One region of the Anaerobacillus sp. genome, then DNA from elsewhere that is predicted to be linked to it. Evidence: riboswitches for the same ligand, from Rfam matches in the RefSeq annotation. Region 1 holds a riboswitch; each other region holds the start of a gene.
The links. A riboswitch is a leader RNA that binds a small molecule or an ion and turns the genes downstream of it on or off. The one in region 1 is predicted to bind S-adenosylmethionine.
Positions count from the first base shown of each region.

Region 2: it holds a riboswitch for S-adenosylmethionine, as region 1 does, so the genes downstream of both, metK (methionine adenosyltransferase) here and ACK4M9_RS10930 (homocysteine synthase) in region 1, are expected to answer to the same signal.
Region 3: it holds a riboswitch for S-adenosylmethionine, as region 1 does, so the genes downstream of both, ACK4M9_RS15435 (methionine biosynthesis PLP-dependent protein) here and ACK4M9_RS10930 (homocysteine synthase) in region 1, are expected to answer to the same signal.

Region 1 covers NZ_JBKBWN010000006.1:219,313-230,397, forward strand. The annotation lists gene ACK4M9_RS10920 (DNA internalization-related competence protein ComEC/Rec2) at 1-584, opposite strand, end outside; gene ACK4M9_RS10925 (ComE operon protein 2) at 667-1,236, opposite strand; gene ACK4M9_RS10930 (homocysteine synthase) at 1,313-2,599, opposite strand; SAM riboswitch class I at 2,694-2,800, opposite strand; gene ACK4M9_RS10935 (helix-hairpin-helix domain-containing protein) at 2,880-3,494, opposite strand; gene ACK4M9_RS10940 (DUF2533 family protein) at 3,536-3,790, shown strand; gene comER (late competence protein ComER) at 4,120-4,941, shown strand; gene ACK4M9_RS10950 (class I SAM-dependent DNA methyltransferase) at 5,018-5,761, opposite strand; gene ACK4M9_RS10955 (CvfB family protein) at 5,768-6,631, opposite strand; gene rsfS (ribosome silencing factor) at 6,631-6,984, opposite strand; gene yqeK (bis(5'-nucleosyl)-tetraphosphatase (symmetrical) YqeK) at 6,988-7,554, opposite strand; gene ACK4M9_RS10970 (nicotinate-nucleotide adenylyltransferase) at 7,541-8,119, opposite strand; gene yhbY (ribosome assembly RNA-binding protein YhbY) at 8,151-8,441, opposite strand; gene aroE (shikimate dehydrogenase) at 8,435-9,283, opposite strand; gene yqeH (ribosome biogenesis GTPase YqeH) at 9,321-10,427, opposite strand; gene ACK4M9_RS10990 (sporulation histidine kinase inhibitor Sda) at 11,003-11,085, shown strand, end outside.
Region 2 covers NZ_JBKBWN010000004.1:168,923-180,007, reverse strand. The annotation lists gene glgD (glucose-1-phosphate adenylyltransferase subunit GlgD) at 10-1,113, opposite strand; gene ACK4M9_RS06935 (glucose-1-phosphate adenylyltransferase) at 1,126-2,271, opposite strand; gene glgB (1,4-alpha-glucan branching protein GlgB) at 2,213-4,225, opposite strand; gene metK (methionine adenosyltransferase) at 4,595-5,800, opposite strand; SAM riboswitch class I at 6,081-6,216, opposite strand; gene pckA (phosphoenolpyruvate carboxykinase (ATP)) at 6,729-8,309, shown strand; gene ACK4M9_RS06915 (ABC transporter substrate-binding protein) at 9,057-10,010, shown strand; gene ACK4M9_RS06910 (ABC transporter ATP-binding protein) at 10,134-10,910, shown strand; gene ACK4M9_RS06905 (ABC transporter permease) at 10,891-11,085, shown strand, end outside.
Region 3 covers NZ_JBKBWN010000011.1:42,450-53,534, forward strand. The annotation lists gene ACK4M9_RS15395 (metallophosphoesterase) at 1-202, shown strand, start outside; gene ACK4M9_RS15400 (MerR family transcriptional regulator) at 304-1,215, shown strand; gene ACK4M9_RS15405 (genetic competence negative regulator) at 1,447-2,040, shown strand; gene ACK4M9_RS15410 (D-alanine--D-alanine ligase family protein) at 2,451-3,374, shown strand; gene ACK4M9_RS15415 (Glu/Leu/Phe/Val family dehydrogenase) at 3,597-4,862, shown strand; gene ACK4M9_RS15420 (asparaginase) at 5,217-6,182, shown strand; gene prsW (glutamic-type intramembrane protease PrsW) at 6,281-6,931, shown strand; gene ACK4M9_RS15430 (hypothetical protein) at 7,016-7,183, shown strand; SAM riboswitch class I at 7,437-7,544, shown strand; gene ACK4M9_RS15435 (methionine biosynthesis PLP-dependent protein) at 7,646-8,767, shown strand; gene metC (cystathionine beta-lyase) at 8,760-9,911, shown strand; gene ACK4M9_RS15445 (bifunctional homocysteine S-methyltransferase/methylenetetrahydrofolate reductase) at 9,954-11,085, shown strand, end outside.

The DNA of each region.
Region 1 (11,085 bases):
TCGCTAATGTATTCAATTCCTAATTGGCGGTATCTTTGCAGCAAGCCATAAGGAGATAGACTCTCACCTCTACAATTTGTATTTGCGAAGGTCTTTGGGGTGAATTGAAAATATATCTTCCTCATTGCTAAATATTCTTTGTAGTTAAAACTATAGAAATTCCTGCTCTCAGGTGGATTTTTATACACCCCTTCAAAATTACATGTTAGCCCGTATTTTAACGTCTTACCATAGTTTTGTTCCTCTTTTGTCTTAAAAAAATAATTAATTTGGACAAGTTGCTTTTCTGATGTTTTTAATTCAAACGTCAACTTATTTCCATCAATTTTTGGGATTGAACTTATCTTTCCTGAGATTTCGTTCTCAGAAGGGAGCGATGGCGGAGTTGGAAAGTAAATGGGGTTAAAGTAGAAAAAAACAAAAATGATAGCTGAGGAAACCACTATTTTGGGGTTGTGTTTATTTTTATATAAGAGATAAATTAGGGCTAACGATAGACAAAGAGAGATGCTATGAAAGCCCTGTATTCGTAAAATAACGCTGCAAATAACTGCAACAACTAAAATGTAAATCCTTCCAAACACTTATTAGACCTCCTATTCGCGAACGAAAGGCTTAGATACTATAAGTATAAGAATTTAGTTTTCTTATTTATCTTTCGCTCAACTATGTTGTAGACGTGAATAGTTGATTTGCTTCTTCTGTTAATTTTTTCAAATCTGCTTCACTAAGCCCCGCTTCTTCGAGTTTTGTTAATAACGAAGCTGTGAAAGCTAACTTTTCCGCTGATTTCAAATCCAAAATCATTTCCTCTAACTCAACATGCTCTAAATAAACACCGGCACTCTCAAACAACTCAATAGCATACGGGTGATTTTTATAGTCTTTTGCATAATAAACTTTCTTAATGCCACTTTGAATAATTGCCTTCGTACAATTCAAACAAGGAAAATGAGTGACATAAATTTCCGCTTCCGCTGTTGGTACACCGAATTTTGCACATTGTAGTAATGCATTTATCTCGGCGTGAATTGTTCGGATACAATGATTGTTTTCTACATAGCAATTGTCATCGGTACAATGCTCACCACCAGAAATAGATCCGTTATAACCTCCGGCAATTATTCGTTTATCCCTAACGATAGTAGCTCCTACCATTAAACGTGTACAAGTGCTCCTTAACGCTAGCAAGTGACTTTGCGCCATAAAATATTGATCCCAAGATATACGTGACAATAGATGTGCCTCCCTAAGTAATTTCTATTTACTTCAGTTTAGACAAAAAATGACACGTGCGCAAATATATTTAGTTTTAGTCTTGGCTTTTTTCAAGAGCTTGTTGTAAATCCGAAAGAATATCATTTATATTTTCAATTCCAATAGAAAGGCGGATTAATTCAGGTGTTACACCAGCAGATAGCTGTTCTTCTGCTGTTAACTGCTGATGTGTAGTACTTGCTGGATGGATGACTAAGGACTTAGCATCTCCAACATTGGCAACATGAGAAAATAGATTTAAAGCATTTATAAATTTTTTCCCTTCTTCAATTCCACCTTTAATACCGAAGGTCAAGATTGCTCCTTTACCATTTGGTAAATACTTTTCTGCTAATTGATAGCTTGGGTGACTTTCTAAACCAGGATAACTTACCCATTCTACCAAAGAATTTTCATTTAAATAATTGGCTACCTTTAAAGCATTTTCACAATGGCGCTCTAAACGTAAATGTAACGTCTCAAGACCTTGAAGTAATAGAAATGAGTTGAGTGGTGCAATTGCAGGTCCGATATCCCTAAGGAGTTGAACACGTGCTTTAATGATATAAGCAAGATTTCCTAATGCTTCTGAATAGACAATACCGTGATAACTTGGATCTGGCTCTGAAAGTCCAGGGAACTTCCCATTACCCCAATCAAACTTTCCACCATCTACGATTACGCCACCGATAGATGTTCCATGCCCACCAATAAACTTTGTCGCTGAATGAATGACAATATCTGCACCATGTTCAATTGGACGACATAAAGCCGGAGTGGAAAAAGTAGCGTCGACTAAAAGTGGAATGCCATTATCGTGCGCAATTGTAGAAACAGCTTGGATATCTAAGACATCACCTTTAGGATTGCCGATAATTTCTCCATAAAGAAGTTTCGTTTTGTCATTTATAGCGGCACGATAATTTTCAGGATCTGTGCCATCAACAAAGTGAACTTTAATTCCTAACTTTCGTAACGTATGGGCAAATAGATTATATGTACCCCCATATAAGGAACTCGAAGCTACGACTTCGTCTCCATTTTCACAAATATTTAATATAGCTAAGGTAATTGCCGACTGACCACTTGCAGTAGCTAGAGCAGCAACTCCACCTTCAAGTTCAGCTACCCTTTTTTCAAAAACATCTTGAGTCGGATTCATTATGCGCGTATATATGTTTCCTGGTTCTGCTAACGCAAAGAGATTCGCTGCGTGATCTGTGTCTTTGAAAACATAGGATGTAGTTTGATAAATCGGTACAGCCCTCGATAAAGTATTACTATCAGCCTCTTGACCACCATGTACGGCAATTGTTTCTAGACTCCAATTTCTCTCAGTCATTTTTTACTTCCTCCTTTTAATTTCACTTCAGTTAGCACATATAAACTAAAAAAACTCTCCTCATAATGAGAGAAGAGTTTAACATCTGCTTCTTCTCTCATTTTTCAGAACCCAATAAGTTCTGTTGGATTTAGCACCTTGTGTTTACACACTGGTTGCCGGGTTTCATAGGGCCAATCCCTCCACCTCTCTCAATAAGAGTGTTCGTTTAAATTGTCGTTGAGGTGATTATACTTTTAACCAATAAGAATTGTCAATAATTTTCTGAAAAAAGATTTTATCACTTTACCACGATGAATTCAGACATTTTATCAACTGTTTTCTTCCCAATTCCTGTGACGTTAACTAAGTCATCGATACTTTTAAATTTTCCAGTTTCTTCACGATATGAAATGATTGCGGATGCTTTAGCTGGACCTATTCCAGGTATTTGTTGAAGTTCTTCAGCTGTTGCAACGTTAACATTAATTTTTCCATTATCCTTTACAGTAGAGATATTTGTTCCATCCATTTCTACTTCTTCATCTCCAATTTTCGGAACAAAAATGACCATCTCATCCTCTAGTAAAAGCGCTAAATTGATTACGTCTTGATTAGCGTCTTTGAGAAAGCCACTAGCCTTTTCAATTGCATGTACTACCCTCTCGCCACGGTTCATTTCATAGACACCTGGCTTAATTACTGCTCCTTTGACATCAACGACTACTATTTTCTCGTTTTGAATTTCTAATTGGCTAGTTTGTTCAATTGTTGTTGCTTTTGTTGCTGTAAAAAATTCAAAGTGATCATCTGGTACGCTACTGTTGTCAAAATTACGAATAAAGCTTACACTAAAAATTAAAGCAATTGTACATACTGTAATGACAAATAGAATGTTGCGCTTTAGTTTCATCATTGTTATTACCCCCTAAACGAATGATAAAAAGGAGAATTTATATGAGTGTACACTTACAGATTAAAGAACAGATGACTACATTTATTGCTGCAGAAAAAAAATATAGAGAACTTGATATAAAGAGAGAAGAGAGCATTGAAAAAGTAGTAAACGATGCGAAGGCTAATAAACACTTTTCTTTAGTTGAAGTTAATGCAATTACCGAGGAATTAAACAACTTAAGTAGGTCTTTTCGTTTTCCGATGAGAAAACAAGTTACAGAAGAAATGGTGTTAAAATTTATTAGTCGAAATTAATCTCACAGCTCAGTTTTTACTGAGCTTTTTTGTATGAAAATTGTTTTTTGTTGAGTATTACCAGTATGTCGCTGGCTTTCCTTGAACGAGCCTCTAAAATTCGTTAGAGTTTTACAGCGAAGAGAGCAGGAAGCTAGCTACTTTTATGTTGGAGATGGTGGAGGCATGGTTTTTACCGGCAAATGTTTTTGTGAAAAGAATATTTGAGCAGTTAATTGTCGCTGGCTTTCCTTGAATGCATCCAGTTGTTGGAATATTTTTGTCATATTCATTTTTTCAGCCACATAAACTTAAGGGTAAGAAAGTTCGAGAAGGAGGGGGTTGAACAAATGAAAATTGGTATTATCGGAACTGGTAGTATGGGGAGCATCTTAATTGAATCGTTCGTCGAATCAACTGCAGTAACCCCATCTCAACTTATCATCACAAATCGAACAATAGAAAAAGCATATGCTTTTAAAGAAAAATTCCCTGATCTAAAGGTTGTTAACTCCTCTGAAGAAGTAGCGTGCGAAGCTGATATAATCTTTGTTTGTGTAAAACCTTTACAATTTCAGCCATTACTAATGGATCTAAGTTCAGTATTATCAGAAGAACAAATACTTATTTCAATTACTAGTCCGATTTCTATTGCGCAATTGGAATCTGTCGTCTGCTGTAAAACAGCTCGAATTATTCCTAGTATTACAAACCGTGCTTTTGCAGGGACATCACTAGTCACATTAGGAACAACTTGCACGCCTGACGACTATGAAACCTTACACAGCCTGTTAACACATATTTCTACACCAGTCATTATTGAAGAGGGCATTACGCGAGTAGCTTCAGATATTGTCAGTTGCGGTCCCGCGTTTTTTAGTTATTTAATTCAGCGTTTCATCGAAGCAGCCGTTAGACAAACTGAAATTACTCATGAAGAAGGAACGCAAATGGCTAGTGAAATGATGATAGGATTTGGGAAACTACTTGAGAAGGGGATTTTTACATTACCAACATTACAAGAGAGGGTTTCCGTTCCGGGCGGAGTCACAGGCGAAGGACTAAAAGTATTAGGTAGTGAAGTTGGCGATATGTTTGATCTTTTATTCAAGCAAACTCATGCAAAATACAATGAAGATTTAGAAAAAGTAAAAGAACAATTCCCTACTTAATATTATTATAAAAAAAATAGTCCAGAGTGAAAAGAGGCTTTTCCAAAAAAAATGGAGAAAAGCCTCTTTTTCAACTCTATTTTCTTTGAGCGACAAAAAACCAACGCTCGGCGTCTTTATTTAACAATTTTAAAGAAAAGTCACCTGTGATCGAAACTAACTTAAATCCAGCCTTCTGCAAAGCTTGCTCATAGACCTCAATTGGATATGTCCGTTGTTTATGAAATTCGTCGTACCTCTCATATAAACCCTTCATATTACGAACAAAAAAGGATAGATCATGTTCAACACTGTGCGGCTCAACACCTGCAAAACATTCCCAAATATAGGAGATATCTTCGCCGTTATGGGCAAACGTGTTGCCATTAAAAACCTTTTCAATTTTATGGATTGAATGGACATCAAAAATAAATAAACCATGATCATTCAAATGTTCTCTAACCCTACTGAATGTGGCATTCAGTTCAGCTTCATTATTTAGGTAGTTGATAGAATCGCATAAGGAGACAATCGTATCGTATTGGCCGAGTCCTTCTAACTCTCGCATATCTTGTTGAAAAAACTGAACTTTCGCTCCCGCTGCTACACTCTTTTCTTGAGCAACAAAAAGCATTTCCTCTGATAAATCTACTGCTGTTACTTCTAGCCCTTTTTTACTTAAAGGAATTGCAATATTTCCAGTTCCACAGCCTACATCAAGAATTTGACCAGTTTCTAATCCGTTAGCGTTCATTACTTTTAAAACGAAAGACACCCACTGATCATAAGGGGCGTCTATCATTAATTCATCATACAAATAGGCAAATTTTCCGTAATTCATGCAAAATTACTCCTTTTTATACGTCCAACCATCTTTTTGATAAATTTTACCTTCTTTTAGAAGTTTTCCAATTGCCCGTTTAAAAGAGCCTTTGCTCATATTGAACTTTTGTTTAATGATCATTGGATCAGAATTATCCGTATAAGGCATGCCACCGTCACGCTTCAATAAGAAGTCATAAATCTTATCGGCATCATCATGTCTACGCTCATGAGCTTTTGGTTGCATTGATATATTAATCTTTCCATCATCGCGAACAAAGGTCACTCTACCTGTAATAACTTTTCCAAGGTGAAGCTCATCGTTCGTTTCATTAAAGTGGAGAAAAGCAATGTAGCCTTCTGCCGTCATTACAAAGACACCTTTTTCAGCAAAAGAATAAATAGTACCTGTAATTTCTTCGTTTAAAATCGTTTTTGGCGCATGTGCGGCAGTTTCCTCTATCGGAGTGCCACGAAGCAATCTCCCCATCAAACGACCTTTTTTATCGTAAATGAGGGAAACCGGAACTTTATCGCCTACTTTTGGCCATAGGGCACGGTCAGTTCCAAGGTCATCCATCGATAAGAACAAATCGCGATCTATTCCATTATAAAGAAAAACACCATCTCGCTCGTTTACTGAAACTACTTCAAGCCAGTCAAAGTTACCTAATGAGATAATTGGCTTTTCCATTGTAGCTGCTAGGCGACCTTGGTGATCATGAAATAAAAATACTTCAAGAGTTTGTCCAATTTCAATCGGTTCTGTTACTTGTCGTTTATGAAGTAAAACATCTTCACTATTTTCTTTCTCCGATGTTAAAAAATAACCAAAATCAGCTTTACGGGCTACCTTTAACTTAACAATTATTCCTGGCTTGAATTCCATTATTCAAGAACTCCTTCTATATCAACAGTAGGGGCATCTCCCCAGAGTTTTTCTAGATTGTAATAAAGTCTCTCATCTTTATGGAAAACATGTACAACTACATCATCAAGGTCAATTAATACCCAACGTGCTTGATCAAAACCCTCTAACCTTTTTAACTCGATCTCATTTTCTTGGGCCGTTTTTTTAATTTCTGTTGCAATTGCTTGCACTTGTTTTTCAGAATTACCATGACAAATTAAAAAGTAATCTGAAATTAAAGAAATCCCCCTCATATCTAAAGCCAAAATGTTTTCTGCACGCTTATCGTCTGCTGCTTTTACAGCTAATTCTAAAATTTTATTTTCATGCATGTACTAAAACTCCTCCTTTAAAATTAAATGATTGTATGCTGCTAATGTATCCGGAAACACTGGTTGTCGTTTTTTCACTAAAAATTGAATTGTGTTTGAAATGGCAGTAATTAATGCTTGATCTAAATCCTTTTCTGCTAACTTTCGAACTTCCTCAACACCCTTAAATGATCGATTTGGTTCAATGTAATCAGAGATATAGATTATTTTTTCGAGTAATGTCATGTTGGCTCTTCCTGTCGTGTGATAACGAATTCCATCTAAAACATCCTCATCATCAATACCAACTTCTTTTTGTACCAAGTATGCACCAACAGGAGCATGTAAAAGCTCTGATCCATACGATAAAAGTTTATCGCTCATCTTTTGTTCACTTACGATTAACTTCATCTCAGCTATCGGACGATATTTTGCATAGTCATGGAAAATAGCTGCTAATTCGATTTTTTCACGTTCAACCTTATACTTTTCAGCTAGTAAAACAGCAGTTTCTAAAACACCTACTGTATGGATATAACGTTTTTCTGGAAGTTGGCTTTGGATGATCTGTAAAGCACTATCCCTTTCCATAAATACCCTCCTCCTCAATATAATCAATGACAGCCTCAGGGAGTAGGTAACGAACAGATTTATTGTTTCGTAAACGTTCTCTAATTTCACTTGAAGAAATCTCTAACTGTGGTGTTGCTACCATCACGATTTTTTCACTTATCAGCTGCTCAAATCGATGACCTGGTCGCTGCATCCCAATAAAGGTAATTAAATTTAGTAACTCATCAATTTTTTTCCATTTTGGCAAAAAGTTAACCATATCCCCACCGATAATAAAATAAAAATGATCATCAGAATGCTTTTCCAGTAGTAATTTAACCGTTTCAATCGTATATGACGGGCCATTTCGCTCAAACTCAATTAATGACAATTTGAAAAAAGGATTACTATTAATCGCCCTCTTGACCATTTCAATTCTGTTATCATCGCTACAAAGGTTACTACCGACCTTATGAGGCGGAATTCTTGTCGGCAGAAACCAAACTTCATCTAAACAACAAGCTTCTCTAGCTTGTTCTGCAATTATCAAATGTCCGAAATGAGGAGGGTCAAATGTACCACCTAAAAGCCCTATTTTCTTCATGATCCTCCCCCCCTTTTCCCTTTAATTGCTCCTATGGCAACTGTAGTGTTTTGTTTTCCTTTGACTCTTTATAGAGTACAATTGTACTTCCAATCACTTGAACTAGTTCAGCTCTTGTACTTTTTGACAACTCATTAGCTACCTCATCTTTGTCCATTTCGCAATTTTGTAAAATACTTACTTTTATTAATTCACGTGCTTCCAAAGCTTCTGAAATTTGCTTTATCATATTTTCATTAACGCACCCTTTACCAACTTGAAATATTGGATTTAAGTGGTGTGCTTGTGATCTTAAAAAACGTTTTTGCTTTCCGGTTAACATGAAAATCCTCCTAATTGTTGCATTACTATTTTTGTCATCCTATCAGTGTCAGGGTTTTGTTGGGTCCACATCGAAAAGGCTAAAGCCCCCTGCTCAACAAACATCCCTAGACCATTATGTGTAAGCAATCCTTTTTCTTCACCTAATCGCAGGAATTTTGTTTGGATGGGATTATAGATTAAATCACTTAAGACAGCTGTCTTCTTTATATTTCCAATCGATATTGGAACCTCTTCAACATTGGGACTCATTCCTATTGATGTCGTATTAATAACAACATCATACAGCGCTAGATTCCTCTCTGCCTCTTCTAGGGAAAGCACATTAAGCTTCGCTTCCCTATATTTTAAATAATTTTTTTTAATTTCAACTGCCTTCTCAATTGTTCGATTGGCGATTGAAAGTAGCGCGACGCCTTCATTTGCTATTGCGGTAACAACTCCCCTGGCAGCCCCACCCGCTCCAACTACTAGCACATTACAGTTTCCTAACGGTTTATTTAACTTGGTTAATAACGACGTTAAATAACCTCTTCCATCAGTATTATAACCAATCAAACGACCTTCAATATTAACTACTGTATTTACGGCGCCAATCATTACAGCTTCTTCGTCAATATCATCCAGATATTTCATTATTGTAACCTTATGGGGAATTGTAACGTTAAACCCCGATATATTCAAAATTTTTAGCGCTGCTATAGACTCTTTAAGTTTGTCCTCAGGCACATCAAAGGCGTGGTAATATCCGTCAAGTCCCAGCTGTTTAAAAGCGTCATTGTGCATAAGAGGTGACATTGAATGTCTTACAGGATGTCCTAATAAACCATAAAGTTTATTCATCCATCAATCCCCCTTCCTTGATAGCGTTCGTTCATTGTTAAATAAGTGCTTTTCTTATTGTAACAGCTACGCCTTTCGGTACATAGGCTGCCACTCTTCCCTTTTCCTCAACTGTAACCCAACCGAGTCCTGAAAATACTATATCACTTTTCTCTTCACCAATTGTAAATTCGTGTCTGACTAAAGGAGGAAAGTTTTCTACATCTTCAATACCTGGAGGCTGCAATAGTTCGCCAAGGTGATTTTTATATAAATCATCTGCTTTTTCTAATTTTGTTCGATGTATATTTATATCATTTGAAAGATAACAAATAAGAGAATTACGTCCACCCGATATATAATCGAGACGAGCTAGTCCACCAAAAAAAAGTGTCTGTCCTTCATTTAACTGAAATACTTTCGGTTTAATTTCTTTTTTCGGTGTAATTGTTTTCAATTCATTTTTTGTTACGAAATGAGCCATCTGATGGTGATTAATAATTCCAGGCGTATCAAACAAAGAACTCCCATTATCTAAAGGAATATCAATCATATCTAGTGTCGTTCCAGGGAAATGAGATGTTGTAATTAATTGCTCCTCATCACCACCAAATTCTTTAATCAACCTATTAATAAATGTTGATTTTCCAACATTTGTTGCACCAACAACAAAGACATCCTTTTTATCTCGATAGTCTTCAATTGCATCAGCTAGTTCCAAAATCCCCAAACCTTTTTCTGCACTGATTAAAAAAACGTCTTCCGGCTTTAAGCCAAATTGCTTTGCAGCCAACTTCATCCAATTAATCAATTTATTATGATTTAAGACTTTCGGTAATAAATCAACTTTATTGCCTACTAGTAAAACCTTATTATTACCGACAAACCGATGTATGCCAGGTAACCAGCTCCCATTGAAATCAAAAATATCGACAATCTTCACAATTAATGCATCCCGTGTCCCAAGACCATTTAAAATTTTCAAGAAATCATCATCTGTTAGCGAAACATCTTGAACTTCATTATAATGTTTTAATTTAAAGCATCTTTGACATATTAAAACATCTCTTTCTAGGGCTGATGTTGGAACAAAACCTAGTCCAGCCTTATCTTCTGTTTGAACCTTAACTCCACAACCTGAACAAATCATTTCCCGTTCAATCAACAGTTTTTCCTCCTACTTTCTTCTATAAAATTTGATGTATATAGTATTCTCAATTATTGAAGTCAATATAAAATTGCTTTTTTTCAATCCAATAATCTTCGTAATTTCTAAAATTCACCCAATATGGCAAATAACTACTACAAATTATATATTATAGTTCATTTCCTATTAATGTTTCAATCTATTTCATGAAATAAATGTATGTTTTATTTCGTAACATCTTCAAAAAACTTTTCGACAAATTTTTCCACCAAACTACAGATGTGGATAAGTTTATACACAAACCCACACTTGATTCTAATGCTTTTCACCTATTTGTAAACAGCTTATCAACAACTTATTAACAGGGTTTTGTGGATAAAACGAACGGTTGTTCCATTTTCTAGGACATGTTAGAATTTATTTAATCACAAATTACTACTATATGAAATTAATATCTTATATATGACTAAATAAATTTACGAACTAGATATTTATACCTACTGCTTAAAATGCAACCTCAACAAGAGTTTGTTAACTAAATGTCCTTACCATTACTTTAAATCTGGAGGTGAGCTGCGGTAACGCAGACTACAATGAAAAGCTTATCTGATGATCTATTAGTAGAAACATATTATAAAGCTATTGAATTAAAGCTTAGTTCAGAATTTATCTTTCT
Region 2 (11,085 bases), on a different contig from region 1:
AAAAAATGATTAGATTACTTTTTGTTTTGGAATTACAAATGGCATATGTTCATTACCAATTAATCGCTTTCCTTCTGTTAAAGTAACATCTTTATCTAGGATGACATTTTCCAATATTGTATTTTCTTGAATTTCACAACGTTGCATAATAATTGCATTTTTAACTACTGCTCCTTTTTTAACGACAACACCACGGAATAAAATGCTATTTTCAACGGTTCCTTCGATAATGCAACCATTTCCTACTAACGAATTTGTGACATCTGCTCCGTGCAAATATCTTGCTGGAGGTTCATTTTTCACCTTCGTTAAAATCGTTTGCTCGCTATAAAATAATTGACGATAAAAATCAGGATCTAATAGTTTTAGATTATTTTTGTAAAAACTTTGAACTGAATTGATCACTGAATGGACTCCCTTATATTCAAAGGCTTGAACATTCAAGTTTGCTAGTTCACTAGCAATACAATCGTTAAAGAAATGCGCTGCGCCATGAGCAATTCCATGCTCAACAAGTTGTAAGAGTAGCTTTTTATTAACAAGGTACATGTTCATATAAACGTTGTTATTGTATTCCTCATTCGTAACTTTCAGGACATGGCCCGCGTGTGATGTTTCGAGCTTTTGGCATTGCTTATGTTCTGGCTCCAACATATCGACCTTTTTATAAATAACAGTAATGTCTGCATTTGTTTTTACATGTTGTTCAAACACTTCTTGATAGTCAATGTTACAAATATGCTGGCTACCAGAGATTAGCACGTAATCAGCTTTCCCCCGATAAAAATAGTTTTTATTATTATGAAAATGCTGCAAGTCTCCTTTAGAGACATCTGTCGGATCATTCCAATCAGGAGGTAAAATAAACAATCCACCATACTTCGTGTCTAAATCCCAAGCTTTTCCCTTCCCAAGATGATCCATAAGTGAACGGTATTTTTTTCTCGTAAAAACAGCAATATCTGCCATACCTGCATTTGTCATATTAGAAATACCAAAATCAATGAGGCGGTATCTTCCCCCAAACGGGACAGCTGCACCACAACGAAAATAGGTTAATTCATTTAGAAAATCTTGCTCATTGTCCAAGTTTAAAACGCCCATAATTTCCATGTGTTACCCCTCCTAGTATGTTTCGGTACGAACTGTATCGTCTGCTACAATATGACTGTTTTCACCGATTAATGTAATGTCTCTTTCTTGGCCAATTTCAGCTCGGATAATTGCCCCATCCTCAATAATAGTGTTTTCACCGATAATCGCTTTTTCAATTACGACGTTTTTACCTATTTTTACATTAGGCATAATTACTGAGTCTTTAACTATACTTCCTTCGCCAACTTGAACACCGAAAAACAGGATCGAGTGGTCAACGGTCCCTTCAACTAAACAACCTTCATTAATTAGAGCACGGTTAACGGTCGCTGTATTAGAAATGAATTGCGGAGGTTGGTTAGGATTTACTGAGTACATCCGCCAACCAGTTTCATTTAAATTAAATTGTGGTTCATCATCTAGTAAGTCCATATTAGCTTCCCATAAGCTTTCAACTGTACCTACGTCTTTCCAATAGCCTTCAAATTGATATGCAAATAGTCGTTTACCATCCTGTAGCAAAGTTGGCAAGACGTTTTTCCCAAAATCATGACTCGAATGTGGGTTTTGAGCATCCTCAAGTAAATAGCTTTTTAATAGTTCCCAATTGAAAATATAAATTCCCATTGATGCCAGATTGCTTTGTGGGTTTGCTGGTTTTTCATCAAACGTATGAATGCGTAAATCATCGGTTGTATTTAATATTCCAAATCTACTTGCTTCCTCCCAAGGCACTTCAAGGACGGAAATCGTTACATCTGCTTCCTGTTGCTTGTGGTATTTTAACATTTGGGCGTAATTCATTTTGTAAATATGATCACCCGATAACACTAGGACATATTTCGGATTGTATTGCTCAATAAAATTAATATTTTGATAGATTGCATCAGCTGTACCCTTGTACCAATCGCCACCATTTTGGGCTTGGAATGGTGGTAAAACGGTGACCCCACCATGTTTACGATCTAAACTCCACGCAGAACCAATGCCAATGTAGGTATTTAAGACAAGCGGTTGGTATTGTGTGAGTACACCAACTGTATCAATCCCTGAGTTCGTACAATTACTTAATGGGAAATCAATAATTCGATATTTCCCACCAAAATAAACAGCCGGTTTAGCTAGGTTTTTGGTCAGAAGTTCTAATCTTTTCCCTTCTCCCCCTGCTAGTAGCATTGCGACGCATTCTTTTTTTCTTTTCAACTTTATTACCCCCCTCAATAGTTTCAGTTACTGGAAGATTGATAGGACGAAAAACAACAATCGCTAGCGGCGGAATAGTTACCTCAATATGATAAGGTTGATTATGCCAATTTTGATCGCAGGCTTTTAATGGCGTGTTGTTCTCTTGTCCAGAACCACCAAACTCAGATAAATCACTATTAAACTCTTCTTGGTACTCACAAAGAAATGGAACGCCAACTTTATAGTTATGATAGACAACAGGAGTAAAATTACATAAAATAATTAATTGCTCTTTTTCCTGGCTGCCTTTTCTTATAAATGACACAATACTTTGATCACAATTATTCGGGTCAATCCATTCAAAACCCTCTTGCTCATGATCCAATTGCCAAAGCGCAGGTTCTTTTAAATAAAATTGATTTAAGCTTTTAACAAAGTGGTGCATCTTTTTGTGCATATCGTAATCTAGTAACTCCCAATCGAGATCCTCAAGTTCCTTCCATTCATCAAACTGACCAAATTCACTCCCCATAAACAATAGCTTTTTACCAGGGTGTGTTGTCATAAATCCATGAAAGGTACGTAAATTAGCAAATTTTTGCCAATAGTCTCCAGGCATTTTATTTAATAATGACTTTTTCCCATGGACCACTTCATCATGAGAGATTGGTAATATAAAATTTTCGGAAAATGCATATAAAATAGAGAATGTAATGAGTTGGTGTTGAAACTTTCGATGGATCGGATCTAGCTCCATATATTTAAGCATGTCGTTCATCCAACCCATATTCCATTTGAAATTAAAACCAAGGCCTCCTAAATACGTAGGTCCACTTACATTTGGCCACGCCGTAGATTCTTCAGCCATCATTAACGCATTTGGGTAATAATGAAAGACCGTTTCATTTAATTTTTGTATAAATGAAATCGCTTCTAGATTCTCATAGCCTCCATATTGGTTTCTAACTACGACTTCATCATCGCTTTTACCGTGATTGAAATAAAGCATGCTAGAAACAGCATCGACGCGGAGCCCATCAATATGATAAACATCCATCCAAAAAATGGCGTTTGAAATTAAAAATGAGACAACTTCTGGACGACCAAAATCAAAGGTAAGCGTGCCCCATTCCTTTTTCTCAGCCTTTTGTATATCTTTATATTCAAAAACTGGTTCTCCATCAAAAAGACGTAAGCCGTGGTCATCTTTACAGAAGTGACCTGGAACCCAATCTAGGATGACACCAATTCCTCTTTGGTGGCAACAATCAACTAAGTATTTAAAGTCATCTGGGGTACCAAAGCGGCTTGTCACTGAAAAATACCCTGTTAACTGGTAGCCCCATGATTTATCAAATGGGTGTTCTGAAATAGGTAAGATTTCAATATGTGTATAGCCCATTTCGCTAACATAGTCCACAAGTTCATGGGCAAGCTGGCGATAAGTATACAACTCTCCATCTTTATTAACCTTCCATGAACCAAGATGAACTTCGTAAATCGAGAGTGGTTCCTCATAAATCGTTTGTTTCTGCTTTTGTTTTTGCCATTGCTCGTCTTTCCACTGGTAACCATCAAGAGAGGTTATTAAAGAGGCAGTATTGGGACGTATTTCGGAGTAAAAAGCATAAGGATCAGATTTATGAAACGTCTTACCTGACTTGCTTTCTAATTCATATTTATACAAATCGCCCTCTTTTAGACCTTTAATAAACAGTGTCCAAATTCCATTTGGTGTTACTCGTTTCATTGGGTGTTTTTCCCCAACCCATTGGTTAAAACTACCAACTACATTGACATTAACTGCATTTGGTGCCCAAACTGTAAAACGTACACCATCTTTCCCTTCCTCTACTTTAGGATGTGCCCCCATAAAGCTATAGCTTTTAAATAAGTTGCCTTGGTGAAATAAATAAAGATCGTGATCACTAGGTTTAGTTATCACAAACTCCCTCCTCAAACACTTTTTACATAATATTCTTAATATTACATTTCGACGGTAAAAATAGTAATACCTCTATATTAATCCCAAATCTATGCAATTTTCATATAATTCTTGTGACAAAATCTCTCATTATTTTCCTGATTTCATAAATACTTGGCTAGGAAAAAAATTGATATCTTTTCCTACCTACAAAGAAAGCGTTTGCCCTATTCGCTAAAAAGTGACAAAGGGTTGTGTCTATTTTTTGAACAAAAAAAAGCTGTCCAATAAGTTTCGGTTCACCTAACGTACTATATCTAGAGGTGTATGTTGTACACGATCTATTTATACTACGTTAGGTGACTTTACTTTTGGACAGCCACTTTTCTATTATTTTAGAGCTTGAGCTTTTAATGCTTCTGCTTTATCTGTGAATTCCCATGGTAACTCAATATCTGTACGTCCAAAGTGCCCATATGCAGCAGTTTGCTTATAGATCGGACGACGTAGGTCTAGCATTTTGATAATACCAGCTGGACGAAGGTCAAAGTTTGAACGAACAACTTCCACTAATATTTCTTCAGAAACTTTCCCTGTGCCAAATGTATCAATTGAAATAGATACTGGTTGCGCTACACCAATTGCATAAGCAAGTTGAACTTCACAGCGATCAGCAAGTCCTGCGGCAACAATGTTCTTCGCAACATAACGAGCTGCATAAGCTGCTGAACGGTCAACTTTTGTTGGATCCTTACCAGAGAATGCTCCACCACCATGGCGTGCATAGCCCCCATAAGTGTCAACAATGATTTTACGTCCTGTTAAACCAGCGTCACCTTGTGGTCCACCGATAACGAAACGCCCTGTTGGATTAATAAAGTATTTAGTCTCTTCATCAATTAAATGAGCAGGTACAACTGGCTTAATCACATACTCTTTTAGATTACGTTGAATTTGCTCTAACGAAATTTCTGGATGATGTTGGGTTGAAATAACAATCGTATCAATTCGTGTAGGTTTATTATTCTCATCGTACTCAACGGTTACTTGCGTCTTACCATCTGGACGTAAATAAGGAAGGATTTCTTCTTTACGAACTTCTGTTAAACGACGAGCTAGCTTGTGAGCAAGTGATATTGGTAGTGGCATTAATTCAGGTGTTTCGTTATTTGCATAGCCAAACATTAACCCTTGATCTCCTGCCCCAATTGCTTCGATTTCTTCATCTGTCATTAAACCCTCTCGTGCTTCAAGAGCTTGATCAACACCTTGGGCAATATCAGCTGATTGCTCATCAATTGATGTCAATACTGCACAAGTTTCAGAGTCAAAACCATACTTAGCGCGGTTGTAGCCAATGTTACGAACCGTCTCACGTACAATCTTAGGAATATCAACATATGTAGATGTTGTAATTTCTCCTGCAACGAGTACTAAACCAGTTGTTACTGATGTTTCACACGCAACACGGGCATTAGGATCATTAGCTAAAATAGCATCAAGAATCGAATCTGATATTTGGTCACAAATCTTATCTGGATGACCTTCAGTTACACTTTCTGATGTAAATAAACGACGTGTTTTCTTATCTGTCATTTTTTGTACCTCCTTCAACCTTTTTAGGGTATGTACTTCTTTGATACGGTACTCATTTTCCCTATTGACTGTGTAGTCAAACAGAATTTTTTGAAAGAACAAATCATTTCCTTTTAAACCTAGCTTAACCATTTTTTCTATGGTTACACTAAGATTAGACTAATTTCTTTCATCTTCGTGAAAGTCACGGTACATCGTTGACAAACACAAATAATTTTAGCCTCATATGAAAAAACCTTTCCCAAAGATGAGGAAAAGGTTTTGATTATAAGCCTTTCGCCTCTTATCGATCAAGACCGTAGTCTTGCAGGTTAGCACCTTTTCACTATGATGGAATGTTAGCTAATGAAGCAAACATTTAAGTGTTGGTTGCTGGGTTTCTTCGGGCCTGTCCCTCCACCGACTCGGGATAAGAGTATCCGTTCGGGTCATATCATATCGTAACAGTTATATAAAGTCAACCTATTTTCGTTGATCTTGCCTAGTTTTGTCGATAATTACTTTGCTTTTTTCCCTCACTCCAAATCATTCATCGAGAGTAACCAAAATGCTACTTTAATTAAGTGAATTTCATCATTACCTTAATCGAGCTATATCAAACTATATGTAGTTGCGAATGGTTTTAACGCAACTACATTTAGAACTTAGTAGCGAAAAGAAAGAATGATGAAATTCATTATTGTCGAAATAAAAAAAGGTGAATAGTATAGACTATTAATCTTAATGTGTTATACTAATTATTGACAAAGAAGGTAATTACAGCATAAATTAAAAAGTATAGTCATTGATAAACGGTCAACTGTATTTTTTAAACTTTTATTCTGACTAGCTCTTAAATCGAGTGTTGGACGCTCGTCAAAACAGGCTTTATGGAAGTCCAGAAAATTTATTCTTTAAAAAAACAATATTAGGAAGGGTTTTGGTGCGAATGAGTACACTTAGTTATGAAACAGAATTAGAAAATGTTTTGAAGGGTGATAATATTTGCCACGACTTACCGATATCACAATTAGTGGAAAGTGCTCTTGAGCGAAAAGAAGGCAAATTAACTTCCACTGGAGCCCTTCTTGCAACAACTGGTAAATACACAGGACGTTCACCTCAGGATAAGTACATCGTAGAAGAAACTTCTGTAAGAAACAAAATTAATTGGGGGGCTGTAAACCAACCGATTAGTAAAGATGTATTTGAAAATTTATATAAAAAAGTACTAGCATATTTAAAAACAAAAGATAAAGTCTATGCTTCAAAAAACTATGCAGGTGCAGATAAGGGATATCGCCTCCCAATTCGTGTTATAAATGAGTTTGCTTGGCACAATCTCTTCGCTCGCCAATTGTTCATCCGCCCTACAGAAGCTGAGCTAGCGACTCATGAGGCTGAGTTTACGATTATTTCAGCACCTGGATTTAAAGCTAATCCAACAATTGATGGTACCAATTCAGAGACGTTTATTATCATCTCTTTTGAGAAACGTACAGTTCTTATTGGTGGTACCGAATATGCTGGAGAAATAAAAAAATCAATTTTTTCAATTATGAACTATTTATTGCCTGAAAAAAATGTCCTCTCTATGCATTGCTCAGCAAACGTTGGAGATGAAGGTGATGTAGCTTTATTCTTCGGTCTATCTGGAACAGGGAAAACAACTCTCTCTGCTGATCCAGATCGCCATTTAATCGGTGATGACGAGCATGGGTGGTCACACACTGGTGTTTTTAATATCGAAGGTGGTTGCTATGCAAAATGTATCAGTCTTACCGAGGAAAAAGAACCACAAATCTACAACGCAATTCGCTTTGGCGCAGTCTTAGAGAATGTCGTTTTAGATAAAAATTTTAATCCAGATTATCATGATACATCATTAACTGAAAATACTCGTGCTGCCTACCCACTTCAATCGATTCCAAATTCAGTCATTCCAAGTGTCGCAGGCCACCCTAGTACAATTATTTTTCTAACGGCGGATGCTTTTGGAGTATTACCTCCAATTAGTAAACTAACAAAAGAACAAGCCATGTATCACTTTCTATCAGGTTACACAAGTAAGCTAGCAGGTACTGAACGTGGTGTAACAAGTCCAGAAGCAACATTCTCAACTTGCTTTGGAGCACCATTCTTACCACTTCCAGCCTACCGCTATGCCGAAATGTTAGGGGAGAAAATTAACCAACATAATGCCCAAGTATTCTTAGTAAACACTGGCTGGTCTGGTGGCGAGTATGGCGTTGGTAAACGTATGAATTTAGCTTATACTCGTGCGATGGTTCAAGCCGCTCTATTAGGCGAATTAAACTCTGTTGAAACAATTGTCGATCCGATTTTCGGATTAAATATCCCAACTCGGTGCCCAGGAGTACCTGATGAAATTCTTCAGCCTAAGGATACATGGACAGATAAAAAGGCATACGATGCCAAAGCAAAGTCTCTAGCTACTAAGTTTCAAGAAAACTTTAAAAAGTTTGCGGAAATAAGCGATGAGATCCGCAATGCCGGACCAAAATTCTAAATCTAAATTCTAAAAGAAAACCTAATTCTATAGAAAATCTTAATTCTAAAGTTGAAGAGGCTGACTTAAGAGGTTATTGTAAAATGACTTTTGAGTCCAGCCTCTTTTTTTTCCTTCCTAAAAACAAGCTAGAAATCATATTTACTTGCCTCATTTACCATTTTCCCCCTCCATTATTCTCTATTGTAAGGCTACAATATTGGCGACACAAAGAACCCTTTTCTACTATGTTTCCCTTTACGACGGCCTGGCTCTCCTGACGGGCACGTTGCCGGCTTCAATGTTCCCTTTACGACGACTCGGCTCTCCTGACGGGCACGTTGCCAGCTTCAACGTCACCTTTACGTCGACTCAGCTCTCCTGACGGGCACGTTGCCGGCTTCAACGTTACCTTTACGACGGCCTGGCTCTCCTGATGGGCACGTTGCCGGCTTCAATGTTCCCTTTACGACGACTCGGCTCTCCTGACGGGCACGTTGCCGGCTTCAACGTTACCTTTACGTCGACTCAGCTCTCCTGACGGGCACATGGCTGACTTCCATGTTACCTTTACGACGCCCTGACTCTCCTGACGGGCACGTTGCGGGCTTCAACGTGTCCCCTCTCTCCTAATCTTTTTTTAGGATTAACACACATCTGGGCGAATTGACATAGAGTATTACATCAGAAGATATCACATTGTTTATAACAGGAGGAGTTTAAATGGCAGGTTTAAGAAAAATATTATTCTTTAGTTTCATTACTGTAATGACTGCTTTTTTAGTAGTGGGCTGTTCTTCTAGTCAAGGTATAGATAAGGTTCGCGTCGCAGAGGTAACACGGTCAATCTTCTATGCTCCACAATATGTAGCGATTTCTGAAGGCTTCTTTGAAGAAGAAGGAATTGAGATTGATTTAACAACTACTTGGGGTGGGGACACGACGATGACGACTCTCTTAGCAAATGGTGCTGATGTCGCCCTAGTCGGAGCGGAAACATCAATTTACGTTTATGCTCAAGAAGCTAATGATCCACCGATAAACTTTGCCGCTTTAACGCAAACAGATGGAACCTTCCTTGTATCAAGAGAACCAATTGAAGATTTTAATTGGAGTATGTTAAAAGGGAGTACATTTCTTGGTCAACGTAAAGGTGGAATGCCTCAAATGGTAGGTGAGCATGTCTTAAGAAAGCATAATATTGATCCGCAAAATGATTTAAATTTAATCCAAAATATTGATTTCGGGAATATCCCAAGTGCCTTTGCATCTGGAACAGGTGAATTTGTCCAACTGTTTGAACCAACAGCAACACAATTCGAACTAGATGGAATTGGTCACATTGTTGCATCATTCGGTGCTGAATCTGGAGTTGTTCCTTATACTGGTTTCATGGCAAAAAAGAGCTATCTTGAAAAGAATAGCGACGTCTTAGAACGTTTTACAAGAGCTTTATATAAAGCACAGCAATGGGTTCAATCTAGTTCAACAGAAGAGATTGCGAAATCAATTCAACCTTTTTTTAATGACACATCGCTAGAAATCATTGAAAATGTCGTTGAAAATTATAAATCTCAAGGGTCATACGCTACTTCTCCGAGAATTAAAGAAGAAGCCTGGGAAAACCTTCACACGATTATGGATCAAGCTGGTGAATTACCAATGACAGTAGAATATAGTGAACTAGTGAATACAACTATCGCGGAAAACGTAACAAAGTAGTTTCAAGACTATTGAGTATCCAGAGTGCTTTGTCATAGTGTTATCACTAATAATTACAACTTCAATAACTGAGCACCAAAACTCAAAACCAAAACTTTATACTAACAAGGGAGGTTTTTTGCATTGTCGATTGTTCGTATTAAAAATGTCGATAAAACATTTTTTTCACAAGAAGCTGCAACAACCGCCCTCAACGATATTTCACTCTCTGTTGCAAACGGGGAATTCGTTTCCTTGATCGGACCTAGTGGATGCGGAAAGACAACACTCCTTTCTTTAATTGCAGGCCTCATCCAACCGACAAATGGAGAGATTCATATTGAGGGGCAGCAAATCTTCAGGCCATCCCCAAAAACTGGTTATATGCTCCAACAGGATTATTTATATCCTTGGTTAACGATTGAACAAAACATTACAATTGGTCTAAAAACAATGAAAAAACTAAATGTAGAAACGAGAAGCTATGCTTTAGCACTGCTTGAGAAAATGGGACTTCTTGATAAAAAAGATGATTATCCAAGTCAACTATCTGGAGGAATGCGGCAACGGGTCGCTCTCGTTCGCATGTTAGCAACCGAGCCAAAACTGCTACTATTAGATGAACCGTTCTCGGCCTTAGATTATCAAACAAAACTAAAACTTGAGGACCTTGTGTCATTTACGCTTAAGGATCAAGGCAAAACAGCTATTTTAGTTACCCATGATATCGGAGAAGCCATCGCCATGTCTGATCGAATTGTGCTCTTATCTGCAAGACCTGGTAGAGTGCATAATATATTTGAAGTTCCTGAAAATTTAAGATTATTAGCACCTTTTCAAGCAAGAAACCATCATAGTTTTAACAAACTCTTTCAACAAATATGGAAGGAGTTGGAGAGCTTTGAAGAAGAGCGTATCTGAGCTTCATGAGCAATACAAGCAAAAGAAACGAGTACAAAACATTCAAATTCGCTTTAGCCAATTGTGTATATTACTTCTTTTCTTTGCAACGTGGGAAATTGCCGGAAAAATGCGCTGGATCGATCCACTGCTTTTCAGTATGCCTTCTAGGGTATGGAAGTTATTTTTAGAAAAA
Region 3 (11,085 bases), on a different contig from region 1:
AAAAATTAAGTTAATTTTAAGTGGCCATACTCATGGAGGGCAAATAAGGCTCTTTGGATGGGGGATTACTGAGAAGGCCGGTTTAGCAAATTTACGAGATGACTTATTTATTCTCGTGAGTAACGGTTATGGTACGACTTGGCTCCCCCTAAGACTATGCGCACCGGCAGAGGCTCATGTCATCACATTAAGAAAAAACTAATCTATTTAACAAAGGTTATACAAATTTTACACAGTGTCTGTTTTATGTATATACTTAATTATAGTTTATTTCGTCGTGAAAGTGTTTGGGGGCTAAAGATGATGGCAAATGATAAAGCAAAATATAATATTAAAGCAATTTCAAATATGCTGGGGATACAACCTGGAACTTTAAGAGCCTGGGAGAGAAGATATAATATTATTGAGCCAATTCGTAATGACTCTGGGCATCGCTTATATACTGACGAACATGTAGCTATTTTACGTTGGCTATTAGATAAAGTTAATAAAGGATTTACTATCGGACAGGCGGTTGGTCTTCTTGAAAAAGGGAGCGTTAACTTAGATTCGCAAGCAGAATTACAATACACAGATAGATTACATACACTTGCTGTTGAGTTAAAAGCAAGCTTATTAAGCTTTCGTGAAACAAGCGCAAATTCTATTTTGGATGAAGCTTTTAGTGTATTTACTGTTGAAAAAGTATTACTTGATATTATTGGACCAGTCTTAATCGAGATTGGTGAAGCGTGGGAAAGTAATCAGATTACTGTAGCCCATGAGCATTATGCTACTCAATATTTAAGAACGAGAATTGGAATGATTTTTAATAACCTCCGGGTTGACCCGTTGTTACCAAAAGTCGTTGCGGTTTGTGGCCCGAGTGAACGTCATGAATTAGGCTTATTAATTTTCACTTTATATTTACGAAGAAAGGGCTTCGAAGTGATTTATTTAGGGACGGGCATTCCTAATGAAGACTTGAAGTCAGTAATTGAAGAAATTGAAGCTAAATATATTTTCTTATCTTGTACAATTGTTGAAAATTTATTAGAGACGTTAGCAGTCATTAGTGATCTCCATAAGTATAAGACAACATTACACATTGGCCTTGGAGGTAAAGCGGTTGAGCATTTATCCAAGCGTAAAAGAGAAGAGTATAGCAGATTCCTGGTTGGTTCAACCAAAGATGACTGGGATGAATGGTTGAGAGAAAGACTTTTAAAAACGTGATGTTAATTAAATTAGTGTTATTTTAAATGAACCTATTGCCAACCTTTTTCATATCTTAATATTATCTATATACAGTGAGAATTTCATTTAGTGGATAAAAGATTGTTGCTTTTATTTGCTATCAAGATAAACAATCTAATAACTAGTTTCAATCAAGTGAATTTTAGAAGGTTTATGCTAAATTAACAAAAAGCCGAGTTTTCTAACTGTGTAAAAAGGAGGGGAAAAAATATGCGCTTAGAGAGGCTTAATTTTGATAAAATAAAAATTTTTCTTACCTTTGATGATCTCAGTGAACGTGGAATAACTAAGGAAGAAATGTGGCAAGACATTCCTAAAGTACATCAACTTTTTAGAGATATGATGCTTGAGGCTAGTGATGAATTAGGATTTGAAGCAGACGGTCCAATTGCAATTGAAGTGTTTTCTTTACCAGCTCAAGGAATGGTTATCATCGTTACAAAATCCAAAAAAGATGATGATATAGAAGAAGAGTTTGATGATGGCTATATTGAAATGCAAGTGACGTTAGATGAAAGTGAAGAAATTATTTACGAATTCCAAAACATTGAAGATGTCATATCATTATCCCCTAGACTGATAAGTTTTGGTGTTTCAACTGGGTGTTTACTTTATTTCGAAAATAATTATTTTTTAACTTTTGAGGAAAAAGATTTATTTGGAGTTGATATGGATGCATTTATTGCTCTCTTATCAGAGTTCGGCAATCCATCGACAATAACTATTTTTCGTTTAATTGAATACGCGAAAGAAATTATCGATAACAATGCTATAGAACAAATATATAAAACTTTTTATAAATGAGTGAATTTCATAATTACCAAAAAGGAGCCATATCAAACTATATGTAGTAGCGAGTGGTTTTACGCAACTACATATAGTATCTAAATGGCGATAATATAGAATTATGAAATTCATTAAAATAATGACCAAAAACCTCATCTTGAGGTTTTTTCTAATACAAAACATGATTTTCCGCTCTCAACCCTGAATGAAAAAATTGCCTAACTTCTTTCACTGTTATCTTTAGAATTGATTTTTTTACCTACAATGTTATCATAGATAAAGTAGCTTTCAGATTTAAATTAATTGCTTTTTTGGCCGAATTGATCTTTTTGTATTTGTTCATAATGTATGGAATGGAAAAAAGACACAATTTAAATTTAGGCGAATATACTAATTTACATAATCAGTTGTGGGAGTGATTTAGAGTAATGAAAATATGTGTACTTTATGGTGGTACGTCTGCCGAGAGAGAAGTATCCTTGTCTAGTGGAAAAGGGATTATTGAAGCACTAAAGAAAAAAAAACATGAAGTCATTGGTATTGACTTTCAGGGAACCAAAGAGTGTTTGCGTCAGATTATGGATTTAGATGTTGATTTATTTTTTATTGGATTACATGGAAGACTTGGTGAAGATGGTAGAGTTCAAGGGTTGTTGGATTTATTGAAAACTCCCTATGTCGGTTCTAACGTACTTGGCTCTGCTTTAGCGATGGATAAAGCTAGATCGAAAAAAATGTTTGCACTAAAAGGAATTCGTGTTGCAAATGAAAAGCTCGTGGAAAGGCACTTATTTGTTCGAGCCAATTTTTCACACGAATTATCATATCCAGTTGTTGTTAAACCGAACCACGAAGGATCTACTATTGGTTTAACAATTGCTCAAAATGAAAAAGAACTTTTAGAGGGCATTGATGCGGCATTTATACACGATGACGTAGTCCTTTTAGAAGAATTTATTTCAGGTAAAGAAGTGACAGTTGCGGTAATGGGCAATAAGGGTGATGTTAAGGCATTACCAATCGTAGAAATTGTTCCTAAAAATGCCTTCTATGATTATGAGTCAAAATACGCTCCTGGAATGAGTGAACATATTGTTCCAGCTAGAGTTAGTGATGAAACAACAAAATTATTACAAGAACAGTCAGTGCTTGCACATGTAGCTTTAGGCTGTGATATTTATTCGAGAGTCGATTTTATTGTCCCGAATGATGGCTCTCAGCCAGTAATTTTAGAAGTAAACACCTTACCAGGAATGACTCCAACAAGCCTTTACCCAGATGCTGCTAGAGAAATTGGATTGTCTTATGAAGACATGATCGAAAAGTTAGTCCAACTATCTTTACAAAAATAATATAGATACCAGAAATTAGGTAACTCGATGATCGGAAATTGAGTTACCTTTTTTTGATCGGTTTTAAAAGTAAAAAAAGAAAAAGTAAATAGGTAATTTTAAAAATATTTTTCGAAAATGTGAAAGTATAGTGGAAAAAACGGTCGTAATTCTTTATAGTAGACTTGTAAGTGCTTTCATAAAATAAATTATAGATAGAGAAAACAATTTGAGGTGAGATTGATGGCAAGTAACACGGATCATAATCTAGAATCAACAGATGTTTTAAAATCAACACAAACTGTAATTAAACTGGCACTAGATAAGCTAGGTTACTCTGATGAAGTATATGAATTAATGAAAGAACCACTAAGGTTGTTGACTGTGCGAATTCCAGTTCGAATGGATGATGACTCAATTAGGATTTTTACAGGTTATCGTGCTCAACATAATGATGCTGTTGGTCCTACAAAGGGTGGCGTTCGGTTCCACCCTGATGTTACAGAAAAAGAAGTAAAAGCTCTTTCTATCTGGATGAGTTTAAAAGCTGGAATCGTTGATTTACCATACGGCGGTGGTAAGGGTGGAATTATTTGTGACCCACGTGAAATGTCTTTCCGTGAATTAGAGAGATTAAGTCGAGGTTATGTACGAGCAATAAGTCAGATTGTGGGCCCTACAAAAGATATCCCAGCTCCAGATGTTTTTACAAATTCGCAAATTATGGCATGGATGATGGATGAATATAGCAGAATTAAAGAGTTTGATTCACCGGGTTTCATTACCGGAAAACCAATTGTACTAGGGGGGTCCCACGGCAGAGAAACAGCAACTGCAAAAGGTGTAACCATTTGTATTCGTGAAGCTGCGAAAAAGAAAGGTATTCCTATTGAAGGAGCACGAGTTGTCATCCAAGGGTTCGGAAATGCAGGGAGCTTTCTAGCGAAGTTTATGCACGATGCCGGTGCTAAAGTAATTGGTATATCAGACGCTTACGGTGCACTCCACGATCCAGAAGGATTGGACATTGAATATTTACTAGATCGTCGTGATAGCTTTGGAACGGTAACGAAGTTATTTAAAGATACAATTTCAAATAAAGAACTATTAGAGTTGGATTGTGACATTTTAGTACCAGCTGCAATTGAAAATCAAATTACAGAAGAAAATGTTCACAACATTAAAGCTCAAATCGTCGTTGAAGCTGCCAATGGGCCGACCACATTAGAAGCTACAAAGGTGTTAACTGACCGTGGCATTCTGTTAGTTCCAGACGTGTTAGCTAGTGCTGGAGGCGTAACAGTTTCTTATTTTGAATGGGTTCAAAATAATCAGGGCTTCTATTGGACAGAAGAAGAAGTTGAGACAAAGTTAGAAAAGGTGATGGTCACATCATTTGAAAATGTTTACCGACTTTCAGGTTCTCGTAAGGTAGATATGCGTTTGGCAGCGTACATGGTTGGTGTTCGTAAAATGGCAGAAGCCTCACGCTTTAGAGGGTGGATCTAATCAAATAGAGAAGTGTTTAATATTAGTTTGACGTTTAGTGTATTTATAGCTTTATTGAAGATGATGAAAATGAGATTGAGACTGATGACTTTGCAGTTTCAATTTCATTTTTTTTGAAGATAAGTGAATGATTTTCATAATTATCAAAAACGAGCCATATCAAACTATGTTTAGTTGTGGCGACTTTACCCAACTAAATATAGTATCTTAATGGCGATAAATATTGAATTATGGAATTCATGAAAGTATCTCAAACTTATAATTCTTAATCTCAGTGAGGTGTAATTTTACCTTATTTTCACTCTTTGCTATAATTAGAAGCGGTATGAAATCAATAAAAGAGGTTGTGGGTCAATGAAAAAAGTAGTGTTATTAGCCACTGGGGGTACAATTGCAAGTAAACCTAATAAAGAAGGTAGACTTGTTGCAGGGGAATTAACAGGAAATGAACTAGCCAAAATTTGTGGAATACCAAATGATATTGAGGTTGAAGTCATTTCTATCCTTCAAAAGCCGAGTATGCATATTACAATTGCAGATTTATTAGATATAAAAGTAAAGATAGACGAAATTTTTAAAAATAGCAAAATTGACGGGATTGTCATCACTCATGGAACTGATTCGTTGGAGGAAACGGCATACTTTTTGGACTTGGTCATTGCTGATGAACGACCAATTGTTATTACAGGTTCACAACGCGCTCCCGATGAAATTGGAAGTGACTCTTATATTAATTTACGACATGCTATTTATACAGCATGTGATCACCAATTAAAAGGTGTTGGAACAGTCGTTGTTTTTAATGAACGTATATTCGCTGCGAAATACGTGAAGAAAGAACACGCTTCAAATATCCAAGGGTTTAATGCCTTTGGCTTTGGTTATCTAGGTATTATTGATAACGATAAAGTTTATTTATATCAAAAACCGGCTAACCGCGAATTTTATAAAATTGAAAGTCCTAGAGAAATTCCTAATGTAGATATCATTATGAGTTATTTAAATGCAGATGATAAATTTTTAAGAGCTTCAATCGAGTCAAAAACGTGTGGAATTATTTTAGAAGGTACGGGCCGTGGGCAAGTTTCGCCTCTCATGATGGAGGCGATTGGTGAAGCGTTAAGCAAAGGAATATACATTTTAATTACCACTGCTAGTGAAGAGGGCTATGTGTATCCAACTTATGAATATTTAGGAAGTGCCTATGACTTAGTTAAAGCGGGTGTTATCTTAGGTGGGGACTTAGATAGTAAGAAAGCTAGGATTAAACTAATTGTTTTATTATTAGCAAATGAACAAGTTAAAGAAAAATTTGAATGAGAGTAAAAAACATAGAGTAAAGTCTATGTTTTTTTACTTCTCATCTAACTAAGATACATGTTACCATTAGAAAAAAGAGAGAGAGGAACCTAGTTGTAATGGTTAGTATCATTTTTGCAAGTTTAGCTCCTAGCCTAGCTCTACTTTGTTTTTTTTATTTAAAAGATAAATATAATTCTGAGCCTCTTGGCATGGTATTTAGAAGCTTTATTTTTGGAGCTTTATTAGTGTTTCCAGTGCTGGTTATTCAATATGCCTTTCAAGAAGAGGGGTACTTAATAAATACACTTTCACAAGCCTTTATTTCTGCAGCTTTATTTGAGGAGTTTTTTAAGTGGTTTATCTTATTTTATACTGCATACAAACACGCCGAGTTCAATCAACATTACGATGGGATTGTCTATGGCGTTAGTGTTTCGTTAGGATTTGCTACGATGGAAAATATTTTTTATCTGGTCGCTTATGGATATGGAGTCGATCTCGCATTAGTTCGAGCGTTGTTGCCAGTTTCAGGGCATGCGTTATTCGGTGTTATTATGGGTTATTACTTTGGTAAGGCTAAGTTTAGTAATAAAAGTAATGAGAAAAAGCTTTTGTTATTTGCCTTCCTAATACCGTGGTTATTGCATGGTATGTATGATTATATTCTTTTTGTTTCTAATTATTGGGTGTATATGATGTTGCCGTTTATGATTTTCTTATGGTGGCTAGCGTTAAAGAAAGTTAAACTAGCTAACGAAAAACAGTAAAAAAAGATTTCCAATAGTGAAAAAAACGCCAAAAATAGGGTATAAATAGTCTATAGACAGAAGTGTGTTAAAGAGGTGAAAGTATTGTTAGAACCTAAACAAAGGTATAAGGTAACTGTAAGGTGCTATGATTGTGGCGAGAAGTTTATTTTGCGCGGTAAATTAAATAGGGATGGGAATTATGAAACTGGGTTTAAACGATGTGTCTGTGGAAATGAAGAAGGGTTACAAATAGATGCACAACCGCAATAAAAAACACCATCTTCAATGAAAAGTCGCTGCCTTTCGCTTTCTTCAAAACTCTAACTATTTTAGAGGCTTGTTCAAGGGAATTCAGCGACATCTTCTAAAAAAGTAAAAAGTTGTTTTAAGGTTATTTTTAATTGGCGATAATAGTCTATTTATTAATGTTTTAAAACCTATTTCGCAAAAAGAGTTGCATTTGCTCTCGAAATAGTGTAGTTTAATAATCAATATAAAATAAAAATTCATATAATTCGTTTAATTCTTATCGAGAGAGATGGAGGGAAGTGGCCCTATGAAATCTCAGCAACCAGCCTATAGTGGTCAGGTGCTAAATCCATCAAGTTTTTCAAAACTTGAAAGATAAGAAGAAGGAAACTGCTATCAGTGACTTCTTCTTAATTTAGAAGAAGTCTTTTTATTTAGTTAATTTTTAGTCATTTAAAGCGTTAATTTAAAGGGGTGGAGAATATGGGATTTAAGCATCTTGAAACGCAGTTAGTACAGTTAGGTAATAGAAGTGATACAAAAACAGGTACGGTTAATCCACCGGTTTATTTTTCAACAGCCTATCGTCATGAAGGAATTGGTCAGTCAACAGGATATGACTATAGTAGGACTGGAAATCCGACCCGACATATTTTAGAAGAAGGGATTGCTTTATTAGAAGGTGGGGATCGCGGTTTTGCATGCAGTTCAGGGATGGCTGCAATTCAAACCGTTATGTCTATATTCAAACAAGGAGATGAAATTATTGTTTGCCAGGATTTATATGGGGGGACGTATCGCCTGTTTGAACAAGGCTGGAAACATTGGGGTGTGAACTTCCGATATTGGGATGGAGTCAATTTCGAACAGTTGGAAGCTTTGGTTACTAAAGCTACGAAAGCAATCTTTATTGAAACTCCTACAAATCCACTAATGCAAGAGTTGAGTATTACTAGAGTAAGTGATATTTCAAAAAAATATGAACTGTTACTAATTGTCGATAATACATTTTATACCCCTTATATTCAAAGGCCAATTGAAGAGGGGGCAAATATAGTAATTCATAGTGCAACGAAATATTTAGGTGGCCACAATGATGTTTTAGCAGGTCTGATTGTTGCAAAAGGTGATGGTCTTTCTGAAAGGATTGGCTTTTTCCATAATGGTATTGGTGCGACATTATCCCCGTTTGACTCTTGGTTATTAATTAGAGGGTTGAAAACGTTGGCTTTAAGAATGGAGAAGCACGAAGAAAATGCAAAAGTAGTGGCCAGTTTTTTAACAGAGCATCCACTGGTTACAGATGTTTTATACCCAGGTCGTGGGGGAATGCTGTCTTTTAGGATCAAAGATCCTAAATCTGTAAATAAACTATTACAAAATTTGAAGCTAATTACCTTTGCAGAAAGTCTTGGTGGCGTAGAAAGTTTAATGACGTATCCTACAACCCAAACGCACGCCGATATTCCAGAGGATGTTCGTGAAAAGTTTGGAGTCTGTAAAAGACTTTTACGTTTTTCCGTAGGTGTTGAAAATAAAGAAGATTTAATTGATGACTTGACGCAAGCATTGGCATGTATCGAAGGGGGAGCTAACATTGGCTGATCAATACCATATCCAAACAAAACTCTTGCACAATAACCATAAAGTCGATCAACAAACTGGTGCCGTAAGTGTGCCAATTCATCATTCGTCTACATTTCACCAATTTTCCTTCGATGAGTTTGGTGAATACGATTATGCAAGAGGGGCTAATCCGACTCGCAAAGCTCTTGAAGAAGTCATCGCGCAGTTGGAGGGTGGAACACGTGGTTTTGCCTTTTCGTCAGGAATGGCTGCTATTTCAACTGCATTTATGCTTCTTTCAAAGGGCGATCACGTGTTAATTACTGAAGATGTTTATGGCGGAACGTATCGTTTCGTTACCCAGATCCTTATAAAATTTGGTATCGAACACACATTTGTTGACATGACAAATGAAACTGAAGTTGAAAGCAAAATTCGAGCAAATACAAAATTGATTTATATTGAAACGCCTTCTAACCCTACATTAAAAATAACAGATATAAAAGCGATTGTTGGAATTGCGAAAGCTCACAATTGTTTAACGTTTTGTGATAATACGTTTCTAACACCAGTGTTCCAAAAACCGCTAGATTTGGGTGTTGATGTTGTGCTTCACAGTGCTACGAAATTTTTAGGAGGGCATAGTGATGTTGTAGCAGGTCTTGCTATTGTTAAAGATGAAGAACTTGGTAGACAACTTGCGTTTTTACAAAATTCTTTTGGGGCCATCTTAGGTGTTCAAGATAGTTGGTTAGTATTGCGAGGCTTAAAAACATTACAAGTCAGGATGAATGCTAGTTCCTTAGCCGCCTTAACAATTGCTAAATGGCTAAGCGAGAGAAAAGAAGTAAAAGCCGTATATTATCCTGGACTTCCTAACCATCCTGGTAGAAGTATTCAGGAACAACAAGCTACTAGTCATGGAGCGGTCTTATCGTTTGAATTCCCAACAAAGAAAAATGCAAAAGACTTTGTTGAAAATGTAAAGTTACCTGTTTTTGCTGTCAGTTTAGGAGCAGTTGAAACAATCCTTTCATACCCGGCAACGATGTCCCACGGCTCTATGCCTGAACAAGAGCGATTAAAACGAGGCATCACTGACGGTTTATTAAGACTTTCTGTAGGTTTAGAAGATGTAAATGACTTAATTGACGATTTCCAACAGGCATTAAATGCTAAATAAACTAAGAATAATGTTCTAGCTCTAATAGAAAGGAAGATACAAATGAGTTTTTTGCATGAAATGAAAACGAGGACGTTAATTGGAGACGGAGCTATTGGAACATTTCTGTACTTAAAAGGACTAGATCGTTGTTTTGAAGAATTGAATTTGACTGATCCGTCAAAGGTTCAAGAAGTTCATCAAGCATATCTTCAGGCGGGGGCTCAGCTCATTCAAACAAACACATATGCAGCAAATAAAATAAAACTGTCACGCTACGGTTTAGAGGATAAAGTTGCAAAGATAAATAAAGCCGCGGTAAATTGTGCAAAGAAGGTTATTACTAATCAAGAAGCTTACTTGTTAGGTACGATTGGTGGAATTAGAGGTTTTCAAAAAAGAGCTCATTCAATAGCTGATATCATCGGTAGTTTTGAAGAGCAAATGAATAGTCTCCTTGAATCTGAGGTTGATGGATTATTACTAGAAACATTCTATGACTTTGAAGAGCTTTCAGCGTGTTTAAAAATAGCTAGAAAAAATACGAATTTGCCTATTATTGCCCATGTTTCGTTAGATGAAGTTGGAGTACTACATGGTGGTATACCATTAAAAGCAGCCTTAACGGCTTTAGAGGATTTTGGTGCAGATGTAGTAGGAATGAATTGTCGAATGGGTCCTTTTCATATGCTACAATCATTCGAAGAAGTGCCACTATTAAACAAGGCATTCTTATCAGCTTATCCAAATGCGAGTTTACCAGATTACAAAGATGGTCGCTTAGTTTATCAAACGAACCCTAAATACTTCGGTGATAGTGCCAAAGCATTTGTCGAAGAGGGTATTCGACTTATTGGTGGCTGTTGTGGCACGACGCCTGATCACATAAGAGCAGTTGCCAAGGCAGTGAAAGACGAAAAGCCGATCAATGAAAAGCAAATAAAAGTTAAACCTAAGCAGTCTGTCATTATTCTTCAAAAAGAGCAACATGAAAGGCTCTCTAGTATTGCCAAAAGGAAAAAATCAGTAATCGTCGAGTTAGATCCACCAAAAAAGTTGAATACTGAGCGTTTTTTTGAAGGTTCAAGGAATTTAAGGGAAGCGGGTGTTGATGCTGTTACATTAGCAGATAATTCACTGGCTTCACCGCGAATATGTAACTTGTCATTAGCATCGATTATTAAAAGAGAATATA